2 linked regions of the Brasilonema sennae CENA114 genome follow. The protein of the gene in region 1 interacts with the protein of each later gene in a pairwise test. Links are inferred from orthologs where the notes say so. Each region holds a gene or a part of one and is shown on either strand. Other genes may lie near its edges. The genes, in order: purT and crtE.

Evidence for each region.
Region 2: the proteins of purT (region 1) and crtE interact in binary tests that used the Escherichia coli proteins (3 or more experiments, as listed by UniProt). The link is inferred for Brasilonema sennae CENA114 from one-to-one orthologs.

The regions. Positions count from the first base shown.
Region 1 is NZ_CP030118.1:3,791,081-3,794,344, forward strand. What follows is about bases 39-2,971. They hold purT (formate-dependent phosphoribosylglycinamide formyltransferase), read left to right. Parts: upstream 39-882; coding sequence 883-2,061; downstream 2,062-2,971. Other genes in these bases: DP114_RS16100 (pentapeptide repeat-containing protein), read left to right, coding at 315-812; DP114_RS16110 (RNA-binding protein), read right to left, coding at 2,151-2,420; DP114_RS16115 (nSTAND1 domain-containing NTPase), read right to left, coding at 2,648-2,971. In the rest of the region: more of DP114_RS16115, read right to left, coding at 2,972-3,264. UniProt on the Escherichia coli protein: Involved in the de novo purine biosynthesis. Catalyzes the transfer of formate to 5-phospho-ribosyl-glycinamide (GAR), producing 5-phospho-ribosyl-N-formylglycinamide (FGAR). Formate is provided by PurU via hydrolysis of 10-formyl-tetrahydrofolate.
Region 2 is NZ_CP030118.1:498,310-501,389, forward strand. The notes cover bases 320-3,068. They hold crtE (geranylgeranyl diphosphate synthase CrtE), read right to left. Parts: upstream 2,283-3,068; coding sequence 1,356-2,282; downstream 320-1,355. Other genes in these bases: DP114_RS02060 (hypothetical protein), read left to right, coding at 320-728; DP114_RS02065 (divergent PAP2 family protein), read right to left, coding at 763-1,236; folD (bifunctional methylenetetrahydrofolate dehydrogenase/methenyltetrahydrofolate cyclohydrolase FolD), read right to left, coding at 2,396-3,068. Outside these bases: more of DP114_RS02060, read left to right, coding at 1-319; more of folD, read right to left, coding at 3,069-3,080.

The sequences.
Region 1 (3,264 bases):
CTCTGTTGGGGGATCTTAAATACGACTAACAGCAACTGTATTGACATAAATATCTGCTAATATAGCAATCCTAAATCATTCGTAAAATTCTCTCTTTTCTCTTTTCTTGGCGTCCTATGCGCTAAGGCGCACGCTACGCTAAGGCGACTTGGCGGTTCGTTCAAAAAATAATTTTTACAACTCATTTAGGATTGCTATATGTTAGATCTATCACTAACACACTACTGATGATAGCAAAGCTTTTCAGTAGCTGCACAAAAGAACTAGCCAAGAAAGATTTGAAACATCGATAAGATTACAAAATTTTGATGATTATGCTCCATACTCCTACTCAAAACTTGCGTAGTTGCGCTATTCAGTTTTTAGAACAAAATCCCCAACAGCGTCTAGAAATTCTTAAGCAACTTGGAATAGCCCGCTATGATTTTTTAACCAAGATGTGCCTTAATGAAGCCAATATAGCCTGTGTCATGCGGTTTTTGAAAAATCCCAGTCAGCTGAAATTCCCTAATTTAATGGCAGCAGACTTATCTTACTTGATTTTAGATGAAGTCAACTTTATCCGTGGTAATTTATCAAGTGCAAACCTACGAGGAAGTACTTTCGTGAATGCAGACCTCATATTTGCCAATTTTACAAACGCAGATTTGAGAAATGCTAATTTGAACGGTGCTACTCTGAATGAAACTATATGGTTAAGTGCTCTTATAGAAGAGTGTGAGTTTGGAGAAGGAATTGGATTGACAAAAATTCAGCGCCAAGATTTACGGCTTCGCGGTGCTATATTCAAGTATTTGGAAGAAGATGATTAAAATAACGAAGTACAAAGGTATAAAAGAAGTAAAGAAAGTTTTTGAAATTGTAAATAAATAGGAAAAATTAATGAATAATTCGATGAAACTACCCCAAAAATTAATGTTGCTAGGTTCTGGAGAACTAGGCAAAGAGTTTGTTATTGCTGCTAAACGGTTTGGCAATTATGTGATTGCTGTTGACCGCTATGCTAATGCTCCAGCTATGCAAGTTGCTGACTGTTCGGAAGTTATTTCTATGCTAAGTGCTGATGATTTGGAAGCAGTGGTTAGCAAATATCAGCCTGATTTCATCATACCAGAAATTGAAGCAATTAGAACAGAAAAACTTTTGGAATTTGAGCACCGAGGAATTACAGTTATACCAACTGCAGCCGCGACTAACTATACAATGAACCGAGACAGAATCAGAGAACTAGCACATAAAGAATTAGGTATTCGCACTGCTAAGTATGGTTATGCGACAACTTTAGAAGAGTCGGTTGCAGTTTCTGATGAAATTGGGTTTGCTAATGTAGTAAAACCTGTGATGTCATCTTCTGGCAAAGGGCAATCTGTAGTTAAAGAAAAGAGTGAGGTTGAGAAGGCGTGGAATTATGCGATCGCCAATTCCAGAGGTGACAGTCAAAAGGTGATTGTCGAGGAATTCATTGATTTTGAGATAGAAATTACTTTACTAACAATTAAGCAGTGGAATGCACCGACAATTTTTTGTTCTCCTATCGGACATCGGCAAGAAAGAGGAGATTATCAAGAATCTTGGCAACCAGCAGAAGTTTCAGAACAAATGATTCTTGAAGCCCAAGAAATCGCTACAAAAGTCACCGATGCATTAGGAGGGGCAGGAATCTTTGGTGTTGAGTTTTTTGTCACTAAGGACGAAGTCATTTTTTCGGAACTTTCCCCTAGACCTCATGATACAGGAATGGTGACATTAATTTCGCAAAATCTTAACGAATTTGAATTACACTTGAGAGCGATTTTAGGATTGCCAATTCCTCATATAGAACAGTTGGGTTATTCAGCGAGTGCTGTTATTTTAGCTACGGAAAAATCAGATTTTATTGCTTATACAGGTGTAGCCGAAGCGCTATCAGAAAAAGATGTGGACATTAAGCTATTTGGTAAACCTAATGCCCATCCTTATCGCCGAATGGGAGTCGCTTTGGCTAAAGGAAGTGATATTCAAGAGGCTCGCGAAAAGGCGAATAGAGCTGCAAGTAAAATCAAATTAAAATACCAACCCTAATTCATCTTTCGGTCTGCTCTGTTTGGATTGTACTTTAGCGCTGGTACCCCTCCGTCGTCATGAAATGTGGGGGTTGACTTGGGATTGCTTCAGCCTCCTGGTCCCTTTGGATCGCGGCTTCCACCTACCACTTGGTCGGGTAAATCTGATTTGAAAAATTTAAGTATCTGCCCAAAGTTTTCCACGCCATTGAGTTCTTCAACAGCAGACTCCTCATTTACTTCGCCTTCAATTGCTACTGTTGCAAAACTGGCTTCAGGAAAAATGTCAATGTTTCCGACTCTGCCAAATTTTCTCAAAAGCTCTCTTAAATTTGCCTCAGTTACTTCAGAAGGAAGATTACCAACTAGTAAAGTCATATTTTTCTCCAAAAAAGTTACACAAAAAGATCATCAAAACTGCAACAATAGCGTAGGATTTACGCATTGAAGAAAGTTTGATTATGTAGAATGAAGCTCTATCAAAAAAGCTGAAGGTTAGTTTAGCTAACAGAGCTTTGCCTCTACACTCTTTATTAGGTGTAAGCAGAATTAACTTATGCACTAAGGAGAGAAAAATGCCGAAAATGTAATCATGTTGCTTGAAGCTATTGAGGTTTAACCCCACTACAGAAACGGCGAGCCTCCTGTAAAGGAGCCGTGCTAACGTTCTGGTGCACCTGTACATTCGTTCTCAGATAATCCTTGACCCAATCGCAAGCGTAGCTCACGACTTTATCTGTATCTAGAACACGATCCAAATTCCACAGAATCACTGTCTTGTCGTCACTCGTTGAAGCAAGTGTCTTACCGTCAGGACTGAACGCCACTCTCCAAACCATCGCCCTATGAGCGTTGAGGGTAGTCAGCAAAGTACCATCTCGTTTCCAGAATTTTACCGTTGTGTCGTCACTAGCTGAAGCAATCATTTTGCCGTCGGGGCTGAACGCTACTCCCCGAACTCCGCTATTGTGACCTTTGTTAGCGTAGCGTTCCGTAGGAAGGGTAGTCAGCAAAGTGCCATCTCGCTTCCACAGTTTCACCGTTTTATCTTCACTCCCCGTAGCAATTGTCTGACTGTCCGGACTGAACGCTACTCCGAAAACTCCGCTATTGTGACCTTTGTTAGCGTAGCGTTCCGTAGGAAGGGTGGTCAGCAAGGTACCATCTGGCTTCCAAAGCTTTACCGTTTTATCTCGACTTGCTGAGGCAATTGTCTGACCAT
Region 2 (3,080 bases), 3.3 Mb from region 1 along the record:
ATAAGAGTGTTGTTCAGAAATTTCAGATATCAAATACTTTAGTGAGTAGTTTCTTGCTAGCTATTGTTGGGTTAAGTGCTAGCATCAATTCTGCTTCTGCTCAACAACAAAATATTCCTGTCTGTCAACCTCCCAATTTGGGTGAGTATCTTTTGTTAGTCAGTAGTCCCACTACAGAGAATCAGAAGCAGTTACGTCAAGCTTTACCGTCTAACACTAAGATAAGCACTTGTAGATATATCAAAAATACAGTCACACGAATTGGTGGGTTTAACAAGATAGATGATGCTAATAGTTGGGCGAGGTATATCAAGAATATAGTCGGGTTATCTGCTTTTGTCTCTACTCGACCGTCATCAGAAGTGGCACAGAAACCCTCTACGGTGGCACAGAAACCGCCCACCGCAACACAAAAACCGCCCACCGCAACACAAAAACCACCTACTCAGACAGTAAGCAGCTATAAACCCGAACGTTTGGGAGAGGGTTTGGCTGTATTAGTAGATTACTATAACCGTCCTGAAATGGCGAACAAAGTACGGGAAGTCGTTAAGGGAGACGTAGGTTTTGTTTCCTACGGAGAACGTCCTTATTTGCTGGCGGTTTACACGACGAATCAAAAAGAAGCATACAGCACACTGCAAAAGTTGAGCGAACGAGGTTTTTTTGCCGTAGTTGTAGATAGTCGCAAAGTTATGCTACTGCGCTCATCTGTGCGTTTGCAGTAGCTTGGAGCAAAATACAGTCAGGTTTTTTGGTTGATTATGGACTGACAACCAACACGCCGGTTGATTTAGCCAACCACGAGATAGTTATACCCAACGCCGAACCAACAATCACCTGGACAGGTGTATGTCCCAGTAATTCTTTGAGGCGATCGCCATCAAACTCTGGGTGTTCGTGAAACAATTCATCAATCATCTGATTAAGGATACGGGCTTGCTTTCCAGCAGCTTGACGAACTCCTGCGGCGTCATACATGACGATAATCGCAAAAACCATTGCCAGTGCAAATTCCGCAGAACCCCAACCAAGAGTTTGCCCGACTCCAGTTGCAAGAGCTGTTACTAGTGCAGAATGTGCACTAGGCATTCCTCCAGTTGTGACTAAAACTCTAACATTTAGCTTACGATTCTTGAGTAGTTCGATGACAAGCTTTAATGCTTGAGCCATCAAACAAGCTCCTAAAGCAACCCACAACACTCGGTTTTCTAATATGTCGCCTATATCCTGCATGCTATTTTGATCAGATGAAAAGTTATGAGTTGTGAATGATGAATTATGAACAGAGATATGAATTCTGAATGACATATTATATAATGCCCTGCTTATATCATTCATCATTCATGATTTATTTAATTTTTACGACTCGTGATAAAGTGTGCTAATTCCTTTAATGGCAAAGCTTTATCTCCAAAAGATTCTAATTCTGCACAAGCTTCCTCTACAAGCTGCTGAGCTTTTTGTTTTGATTCTTCGAGTCCCCAAAGACTAGGATACGTCACTTTTTGAGCCTGTAGGTCTTTACCAGCAGTTTTGCCCAATTGCTCGTCGGTTTGAGTGATATCTAGAATGTCATCAATAATTTGAAAAGCAAGCCCAATATTTTCGGAATAGTGAGACAGCCGCTGCACTTCTGTTGATGATGCTCCTGCTATTATCCCACCACAGACAACACAAGCTTCTAAAAGAGCACCTGTTTTGTGCCGATGAATGAAATTCAACGTTTCTACCGAGATATCTGTCTTTCCTTCTGACTCTAAATCAAGCACTTGACCACCAACCAAGCCTGTAGCTCCCGTCGCATGACCCAAACGAGCAATAACCTGTACAACTCGCTCTAGTGGTACATTATGAGTCTGAGTGACTACATACTCAAATGCGTAGGCTAACAACCCGTCCCCAGCTAAAATCGCAATGTCATCACCATAAACTTTGTGATTTGTCAACTTACCGCGACGGTAATCATCATTATCCATTGCTGGCAAGTCGTCGTGAATGAGCGACATTGTGTGGATCATCTCCACAGCACAAGCGGTAGCCATTGCCATATCAATGGTACCACCCATCATCTCACAGGCCGCAAGGCAAAGAATAGGGCGCAAACGTTTACCTCCAGCCATGAGCGAGTAGCGCATTGCTTCGTAAATCTTTTCTGGATAACGGATGGAAATAGATTTATCCAAAGCAGCTTCACAAAGGTTTTGTCGCTCTTTGAGATAAGCTCGTAAGTCAAATTTGGCTTGCTGTGGAGTTTTTTGAATGTTATCAGCTGTTACCATTCTTAAATTCCTTAGTGTTGTGTTATATACGTAACAATTTTACGGGAAAGAGTCATCCATCATTCGTTATTCGTCATTTGTTACGTTTTTAACAAATGACAAATGACATATTCCTAACTATGGGAGCGTTGGCTATAGCTATTCACCGTATTTTGTAGCAACATAGCTACAGTCATCGGACCAACACCACCGGGAACTGGTGTGATAAATTCCGCAACACCAGCAATTGACTCAAAGTGGACATCACCAACCAGACGACTTTCACCGCTTGAGTGTGTCACACGATTTATGCCTACATCTACCACAACAGCACCCGGTTTCACCATCTCAGCAGTAATGAGTCCTGGACGACCTGCTGCTGCAATTAGAATATCAGCATTTGTGGTGATGGACTGCAAAGAGTGCGATCGCGAATGAGCCACAGTCACAGTCGCATCAGCCTCTAGCAGCATCAAAGCCAGTGGTTTGCCTACCAAAATACTGCGTCCTACCACTACCGCATGCTTTCCGCTCAAAGGAATACCATATTCCTGCAACAGCCGCATAACTCCCGCTGGAGTGCAGCTACGTAAACCAGGTTCTCCTCGCACCAGTCGCCCTAAGTTAATTGGGTGCAGTCCATCAGCGTCTTTGTCTGGCGCGATTTGATGCAAAAGCGTTACAGCATCCAAGTGGTTAGGTAAAGGTAATTGCACGAGAATACCATCGACTCTTTGATCATGATTGAGTTCTGCAATCACTTGTTCTAGTTCTGCTTGAGTCGTTTGTGTGGGAAAATGCTTGCCAAAAGAGTCAATA